Regions from separate parts of the Hymenobacter tenuis genome, predicted to be linked through region 2. Evidence: riboswitches for the same ligand, from Rfam matches in the RefSeq annotation. Region 2 holds a riboswitch; the other holds the start of a gene.
What was found. A riboswitch is a leader RNA that binds a small molecule or an ion and turns the genes downstream of it on or off. The one in region 2 is predicted to bind S-adenosylmethionine.

Region 1 (4,549 bases), on a different contig from region 2:
GTGTCGTCCTTGAAGATCTGGATGGTATCGTAGCCTACGGTGTTAGCGGGCCAGAAACCGATAACGGCGCGGGCCGTTAGTAGCTTCTCGTCGATGATTTGCTTGAGCAGCTTCTGGGCGTCGTTGAAGAGTTGGGTGGCAGCTTCGCCCACGTTCTCATCGGTGAGAATTCGGGGGTAGCGGCCCTTCAGCTCCCAGGTCTGGAAGAAGGGCGTCCAGTCGATGTATTCGGCCAGTTCAGCTAACGGGTAGTCTTCTAGGGTTTTGGTGCCCAGGAAGCTCGGCTTTACTATGCGGCTGGTGTCCCAGTCAGCCTTGAACCCGTTTTCGCGGGCGGCTTCAATGGTCAGGTAGTTTTTATCACGCTGGCGGCCGGCGTAGTCCTCGCGGAGTTGGCGGTACTCCTCGCGCACGGTGCGGGCGTATTCCACATCGGCGGAGCCTAGTAAGGCTGCAGCCACGCCTACGGAGCGAGAGGCATCGTTTACGTGTACTACCGGACCGGAGTAGTTAGGCGCGATTTTCACGGCGGCGTGCAGGCGAGAAGTAGTGGCGCCGCCAATGAGCAGCGGGGTTTTGAGGCCGCGCTTTTCCATTTCTTGAGCTACGTACACCATTTCATCCAGCGAGGGCGTGATCAGGCCGCTCAGGCCAATCACGTCTACTTGCTGCTTGGCGGCTTCGTCTAGGATTTTCTCCAAAGACACCATCACACCCAGGTCCACGATGTCGAAATTGTTGCAAGCCAGTACCACGCCCACGATGTTCTTACCGATGTCGTGTACGTCACCTTTCACGGTGGCTAACAAGATTTTACCAGCCGTTTGCCGGTCGCCGCTTTGCTTGTCGGCCAATAGGTAAGGCTCCAGGTAGGCCACGGCCTTCTTCATTACGCGGGCTGATTTTACCACCTGAGGCAGGAACATTTTGCCGGCGCCAAACAGGTCACCGACTACGTTCATGCCGGCCATCAGCGGGCCTTCAATCACTTCGAGTGGCCTAGCAACCTGCTGGCGCACTTCCTCGGTGTCTTGGTCGATGAACTCGGTAATGCCTTTTACTAGCGCGTGCTGTAGACGCTCCTTCACCGGCAGGCTGCGCCAGGCGTCGGCTACTACCTCCACTTTGTCCTTCTGCTTCACCGTGTCGGCAAAGTCTACGAGGCGCTCAGTGGCGTCGGGGCGACGGTTCAGCAGCACGTCTTCCACCAACTCCAACAGATCCTTGGGCACTTCATCGTACACCGCCAGCTGACTTGGATTTACAATGCCCATGTCGAGGCCGGCCTGAATGGCGTGGTAGAGGAAGGCCGAGTGCATAGCCTCGCGCACTACGTCGTTGCCGCGGTAGGAGAAGCTGATATTGCTGACGCCACCACTGGTGAGGGCGCCGGGCAGGTGTTGCTTGATCCAGCGGACAGCCTCGATGAAGTCCAGCGCGTAATTGCGGTGCTCCTCCATGCCGGTGCCCACGGTCAGGATGTTGGGGTCGAAGATGATGTCCTCGGCTGGGAAACCCACTTCGTTCACCAGGATGTCGTAGCTGCGCTGACAGATTTCGATGCGCTTCTCCAGTGTGTCGGCCTGGCCCTTCTCATCGAAAGCCATAACCACCACGGCGGCGCCGTACTGGCGCACGGTGCGGGCCCGCTCCTTGAAGGTTTCTTCGCCTTCTTTAAGCGAAATGGAGTTGACGATACTCTTGCCCTGCACGCACTTAAGGCCGGCTTCCAGCACGCTCCACTTCGAGGAGTCAATCATGATCGGCACCCGCGAAATGTCGGGCTCCGAGGCAATCAGGTTCAGGAACGTGGTCATGGCCTGCTCCGAGTCGAGCATGCCTTCGTCCATGTTCACGTCGATGACTTGGGCGCCACCCTCTACTTGGTCGCGGGCTACTTGCAGGGCGGCTTCGTAGTTGCCGGTCCGGATGAGGCGGGCGAAGGCGCGGGAACCCGTCACGTTGCACCGCTCACCCACGTTTACAAACAGGCTTTCGGGATAAATGCCGAAGGGCTCTAGGCCACTCAGGCGGGTAGCTTTGGGTAGCTCGGGCAGCTTGCGTGGCTCGTACTTTTCCGCCAGACGGGCCAGCTCACCGATGTGCTGGGGTGTGGTGCCACAACAGCCACCTACCACCGTCACGAGACCTTCCTTGAGGTAGTTTTCCACTACCCCCGCAAATTCCTGAGCCGACTCATCATAGCCACCAAAGGCGTTGGGCAAACCGGCATTCGGGTACGCCGAAATATGCACATCCGCAATGCGGCTTAGCTCCTTTATATACACTTGCAGTTGATCAGCGCCGAGGGCGCAGTTCAGGCCCACGCTCAACAGGGGCAAGTGACGAATCGAGTTCCAGAAGGCCTCTACCGTTTGCCCCGAGAGGGTGCGGCCGGAAGCATCGGTAATAGTACCCGAAATCATGACGGGCACCACGCGGCCACCTTCGTCGAAGAACTTCTGCACGGCGTACAGTGCAGCTTTAGCGTTCAGCGTGTCGAAGATGGTTTCGATGAGCAGGGCATCGGAACCACCATCAATGAGGCCGCGCACCTGCTCGTGGTAGGCAGTGGCCAGCTCATCGAACGTCACGGCCCGGAAGCCGGGGCGGTTCACGTCGGGGGAGAGGCTAGCGGTGCGGTTAGTGGGCCCGATGGCGCCGGCCACAAAGCGAGGCTTGTCAGGGTTTTGGGCCGTAAACTCGTCGGCTACTTCCTTGGCTATGCGCGCCGACTCGTAGTTGAGTTCGTACACGATATCCTCCAAAGCGTAATCGGCCTGCGCGATGGTGGTGCCGCTGAACGTGTTGGTTTCCACCATATCAGCGCCGGCCGCGAAGTAGTCAGCGTGGATGCCTTTGATGATATCGGGCCGGGTGATGCTGAGTAGGTCGTTGTTACCGCGCAGAGGCTTGGGGTGGTCAGCGAAGCGGGTGCCCCGGAAATCATCCTCAGTCAGCGTGTGACGCTGAATCATGGTGCCCATGGCGCCATCCAAAATCAGGACGCGCTTGGCAAGAATATCGTGGAGCGGGGAGGTGGTGACGGTCGGCATATCGGCTCTTCAAGTAAATCGGCAACGAAAAAGTGCCTATCCAGAAAGAGCCGCGTGGAGGCGCGAGTCCTGTACTTATCTTCTTCCAACGCATACAAGCTGCATTGAAACGGGAGTTAGCACCTTGTGTTAAGTCAGGTTGCTAAGACGTCATAGGGCCCAATCCCTCGGTCTTTCTGGATAAGTAACACAGCGAAGATACAACCAGATTCTTCAAATTTCAATTCTGATGGCTGAAGGAGTGGCCTAGGCCAGCAGGTTTTAGCGTGGAGCAGGCCTAGAACAAAATCGTTGTCATGCTTGATCTGGCGTCCGCGTAGTCGAAGCATCTTTACCGCTTCGTCGCAGTTCTAGGCCAGTAGTTAGCCAGAGGTAGAGAGGCTTCGACTACGCGGACGCCAGATCAAGCAGCACAGTATAGTAGAGCGTGATAAATGCTGATAATTCGTTGCGCTCTGCCTAACGATATATCAGCATTTATCACGCTCTACTATATAGGCCTGGCAGAATGGTTCGTTGAACAGGAGAGGCGGGCTCGTTGAATAAACTTTGCGCCGCCTGATTTTCTGTTCATCTTATGGTCAATGCGTTAACAACTTATTGCTGCTATGATTCTATCTAGTCTTTATAAGAAAGCTCTAACCGCTGGTTTGCTGCTTGTAAGTGGCCTAGCGCTAGCCCAGCACCAGCCCGGCACAGGCCTACGCGGGCAGTACTACGAGGGCAAGAACTTCGAGAAGCTGGTACTGACGCGCACTGACCCAGGCATCGACTTCAACTGGACCATCGGGCCTACCGGCGACCATTTTGTATCACCGGGCCCGGGGGTGCCGGGCGAATACTTCTCCGTGCGCTGGGCGGGCCACATTTACGCGCCCGTAACGGGCCTGTACACCTTCCAGATTGCAACCGATGATGGTATGCGCGTTTGGATAGGCGGGAAGAAGGTGCTGGATTCGTGGCGCGACCAGCCCGCTACTACCTCTGTTGCGCACCTAAAGATGAAGTCGGGCGGCTACTACGCGGTGCGCGTGGAGTATTACCAGAGCGACCGGGATTCGAAGGCGCAATTAGCTTGGCAGCTGCCGAATACAACCGATGAGCCTCAGCCCATTCCGACAGATAATCTGTACCAGAGGCTACCTAGTAACGTGCTAGTGCTGATAGAAGCCGCGCCATCCAAACCTAAAGCCATTGCAGCGCTGGCTCCTACTCCAGCACCGGCAGCCCCTCAAGCGCTAGCTCCCAAAGCGGTAGTAAAGCCCGCTGCTGCAGTAGTGCCACGGGTGGCGCGCCGCACTAGGCCAGTAGCACTGCCAAAGCCTGCGCCCGCCAAACCACTTGCTCCTGATACCGTTGCCAACGAATTGCCCGACTTGACGGCGCTCAGCAAAGGAGCCGCCGTGACGCTGCCCAACCTCTACTTCACCCAAAGTACGGCGGCCTTGCTGCCCTCTTCGCGCCCAACACTGAATGCCCTGGCCCGCACTCTG
Region 2 (4,549 bases):
GGCAGCAGCACGTCGGTATCCGAGTTCAGGTCGTTGTGCACTTTCTCTAGGGCCGCCTCCAGGAAAGGGCCGTACTCTTCGTTGAAATCGTCTTCCAGATCGTGCAGTTCCTCCTCTACATCATCGTAGCGGGCGTCGTCGTACGACATCTCGTGCAGCAACTGTTTCTTTTCGATGAGCGCAACGAGGGCGCGGTCGAGGTCCTCCTTATTCATGGCCACGGGCAATAAATGGTGTGTTGCAAAGGTGCGTAGGAATTGGGGAATTTACGAAGTTCCGGAAGCGCATGTTGGCAGAAGCGCCACGAATCCGGCTATTCCTGTATTTTTACCAACGCATTCTATCCACCCGTTACTTCATATCCCGCCCATGGAAACCATGACTTCGCCGGCCGTACAGGCCCATCCCGCCCACGATTTTCTGCCGCTCAATGGCACTGATTTTCTGGAGTTTTACGTCGGTAATGCCAAGCAGTCGGCGTATTTCTATCAGGCGGCTTTCGGCTTTGAGCTGGTAGCCTATGCCGGCCCCGAAACCGGCGTGCGCGACCGGGCCAGCTACGTGCTGCAGCAAAACAAAATTCGGCTGGTGCTCACTACCTCCCTCCTGCCCGACTCCGACATTACCCGCCACGTAGCCCAACACGGCGATGGTGTGAAGGTGATGGCCCTGTGGGTAGATGATGCCCGCAAATCGTTCGAGGAAACCACCAAGCGCGGCGCCAAGCCCGCTTTTGAGCCCTATACCATCGAGGACGAACACGGCTCCGTGACGCTGTCGGGCATTTATACCTACGGCGAAACCATCCATACCTTCGTGGAGCGCACCAACTACTCGGGCCCATTCCTGCCGGGTTTCGTGGCCCGCAAAAGCAACGTTCCGCAAGGCCCGGCCGTGGGCCTGCAGTACGTCGACCACTGCGTAGGCAACGTGGGCTGGGGCGAAATGAACCAATGGGTGAAGTTCTATGAGGACGTGATGGGCTTTAAGCTTCTCATCACCTTCGATGACGACGACATCAGCACCGAGTATTCGGCCCTGATGAGCAAGGTGGTGTCGAATGGTAACGGCTTCGTGAAATTCCCCATCAATGAGCCTGCCGAAGGCAAGAAAAAGTCGCAGATTGAGGAATACCTCGATTTCTACCACTCGCCTGGGGTGCAGCACATGGCCCTTATCACCAACGACATCCGCACGACGGTAACGGAGCTGCGCCGCCGCGGTGTGGAGTTTCTGCAGGTGCCCAACACCTACTACGATGACCTGCTGGACCGCGTGGGCCACATCGATGAGGATCTGGACAGCATCCGCGACCTGAACCTGCTCGTGGACCGCGACGAGGAAGGCTATTTGCTCCAGATTTTCACGAAGCCCGTGGAAGACCGCCCCACCGTATTTTATGAAATCATTCAGCGCAAAGGCGCCAAGAGCTTCGGCAAAGGCAACTTTAAGGCGCTGTTTGAGGCCATTGAGCGTGAGCAGGCCCTGCGCGGCAACCTATAAGTTTACTAGCCCTCTAGCGTAAGAAAAGCCCGGTCAAGCAATTGGCTGGGCTTTTTTGGGCTCTAGTGGTTTAATTCATCAAGGTACCTAGCAACCATATGTGGTTGAATTTGGCAATGTGCTACGGCCTGATTTACCTTTGCAGAGTCAATTCTTTCTGACCAAAGGATTGTTTTTATACAGAGGCGTGGAGAGACAGGCTCGACGAAACGCCGGCAACCCCCAGTTACTGGAACGGTGCCAACTCCTGCACATATAAAAACAAGTTGCCGTGGACACTGCCAACAACGTTTCGGTTCGCTCTGCTTCTCCCGTTGCTCCTTCGCAACGGCTCACCTCTGGCGTGTGCATGCACGTAGCTGGTTGGTACATGGCTGGCGCGTGTTGTTGTTGTTAGTACCCCGCTGTATCCAGCTGAGCTAGCACGTTTGCTGGCATGTTGCCCCTAGTACTTTCAGGTTCTCGCCTCTGCTTGCAGGGCGTGGCAAACACCGCGTATGGTGGTCTTTCGGCACGTGCCCGGCCTGGCATGCCCGCATGTTGTACGGTGCTCAGGGAGCAACTCACGCCCGCCAGCTGTTTAGCCACTGACTACTAGTCATCTAGCTTCTTCTGGGCTGCGCATTGTTGCGTGGCCTTCTCAGGCGATACTGGCTTGCCGTGTCGTCCTCTTCCCCACCTACCTCTTCTTACTTTTTCCTCATGGCGCACGCTGTAAAGCCCATTGGCATCTATTACGAACACCCCGAGTGGTTTAAACCCTTGTTTGCAGAGCTCGACCGTCGAGGCTTACCCTACGAGAAAATCGACGCCGCGCACCACCTCTTCGATCCTTCCGAAACTGAAAGCCGCTACTCGTTGGTCGTGAACCGCATGAGCTCCTCGGCGTACCTGCGCGGCCACGGGCAGGGCATTTTCCACACCGCAGGCTTCGCTACGCACCTTGAGCGCATCGGCACACGCATCATCAACGGCTCGGCGGCTACGGCCATTGAAACCAACAAAGCCCGCCAGCTTTCCCTGTTTGCTTCCCTAGGTCTGAAATACCCCAAATCCTTCGTCGTGAACCATGCTTCGCGCATTCCGGACGCAGCCCAGCAGCTGCAGTTTCCGATTGTGGTGAAGGTGAACATTGGGGGTAGCGGCGCCGGCATCATTCGCTTCGATACCCTGGAAGGCGTACGCGCCGCCGTAGAAGCCGGCCAGATTGACCTCGGCATCGACCAAACCGCCTTGGTGCAGGAATACGTGACGCCCCGCGGCGGCAACATTCACCGCGTGGAGACGCTGAACGGCAAGTTCCTGTACGCTATGAAGGTGTATACTACCGGTGAAAGCTTCAACCTCTGCCCCGCCGAAATCTGCCAGATTCCGGAGGAGCAGTCGGCAGAGTTTTGCCTCACGGAAGCACCCAAGAAAGGCATTCAGGTGGAAGCCTTTACGCCCCCAGCCGAGGTAGTAGAGGCTGTGGAGCGCATTGTGGCCGCCGCCAAAATTGACGTGGGCGGCATTGAGTACCTGATTGATGACCGCACCGGCGACGTGCTGTTTTATGATATCAATGCCCTCTCCAACTTCGTGGCCGACGCCGTGAATGTGGTGGGCTTCGACCCCTACGCCCGCTTCGTGGATTATCTGGAAACGCAATTGGCGCCCGCAACAGCTTCTGGTTCGCTAGGTACTGCCGCGGCTCAAACCTCTCACCAGCCGGTTCCGGCTTCTATTCACTAGGTCATCATGAGATACGGATATTGGATGCCCGTTTTTGGCGGGTGGCTGCGCAACGTCGAGGACGAAAACATGCGCGCCGATTGGGACTACGTGAAAACGCTGGCCCAACGCAGTGAGGACCTTGGCTACGACCTTTCCCTCATTGCCGAGCTAAACCTCAACGACATCAAAGGCGAAGAAGCCCCTTCTCTGGATGCCTGGAGCACGGCCGCCGCCCTGGCTGCCGTTACGAAGAAACTAGAGCTCATGGTGGCCGTGCGGCCAACGTTCCATTCCCCGGCGTTGCTGGCCAAGCAGGCGGCCAACATCGACCACATCAGCGGCGGCCGCTTGAGCCTGAACGTGGTGTCGTCGTGGTGGCAGGATGAGGCCAAAAAGTACGGCGTACACTTTGAGCAGCACGATGACCGCTACGCCCGCACCGCCGAGTGGCTACACGTAGTGGACAACCTTTGGAAGCAGGACCACTTCACCTTCGAGGGCAAGTTTTATAAGGTCACCGACTCCATTCTGCAGCCCAAGCCGGTGTCGCGCCCACGGCCGTTCCTATATGCCGGCGGTGAGTCGGAAGCAGCCAAAAACCTGATTGCGGCCCAGTGCGACGGCTACGTGATGCACGGCGACGAGCCCGCCGCCATCGGGCGCCGCATTCAGGACCTGAGCCAGCGCCGCGAAAAGCTGGGCCTGCCACCCATGAAGTTTGGCGTAGCGGCGTACTCTATCGTGCGCAACACCGAGCAGGAAGTGAAAAAAGAGCTGGAGCGCATTACCAACGTAAACGGCTCGGCGGCTGGCTACAAAAACTACCAGCAGTGGCTGGCCGGCACCCAGCTCGAAAACCAGGTCAGCCTGCAGGATTACTCGGTTTCCAACCGCGGCCTGCGCTCCGGCCTCACCGGCACCCCCGACCAAGTAGCCGAGCGCATTGCCGCCTTCGAAGCCGTGGGCGTTGACCTGTTCTTGCTGCAGTGTAGCCCGCAGCTGGAAGAAATGGAGCGTTTCTCCGAAGCCGTCATTCAGGTGCTGGCCTAGGTTAGCTTGCAGTTTAGAATGCAACTGGCCCTAGTGAAGGCGCACCTCGCGTCTTTTTACTAGAGCCAGTCGCATTCTAAACCCTATGGCGCTGCGCAAGCATCATGGCTTGTTGCTACCGTTGCGCATGGGCTGGGCCCGGGAAGTGCTCAATCTCGGACACTTACCAACTTAAGTAGGCAGAACACAAGAAAACCTCTTTTCTTTACTCCCGTTCTCAGAATCCCAAGTACCCAAACCCTACCTGAGTATGGCCCTAACGCCGAGCATCCAAGAGAAAATT

Region 1: another riboswitch for S-adenosylmethionine. It lies ahead of metH (methionine synthase); the one in region 2 lies ahead of ACYVGU_RS09530 (ATP-grasp domain-containing protein).

The regions. Positions count from the first base shown of each region.
Region 1 is NZ_BAAGWF010000004.1:295,755-300,303, forward strand. It holds gene metH (methionine synthase) at 1-3,056, opposite strand, end outside; SAM riboswitch class I at 3,129-3,243, opposite strand; gene ACYVGU_RS14680 (PA14 domain-containing protein) at 3,665-4,549, shown strand, end outside.
Region 2 is NZ_BAAGWF010000001.1:2,202,444-2,206,992, forward strand. It holds gene ACYVGU_RS09520 (hypothetical protein) at 1-215, opposite strand, end outside; gene hppD (4-hydroxyphenylpyruvate dioxygenase family protein) at 370-1,503, shown strand; SAM riboswitch class I at 1,676-1,765, shown strand; gene ACYVGU_RS09530 (ATP-grasp domain-containing protein) at 2,206-3,234, shown strand; gene ACYVGU_RS09535 (LLM class flavin-dependent oxidoreductase) at 3,241-4,266, shown strand; gene ACYVGU_RS09540 (phospho-sugar mutase) at 4,517-4,549, shown strand, end outside.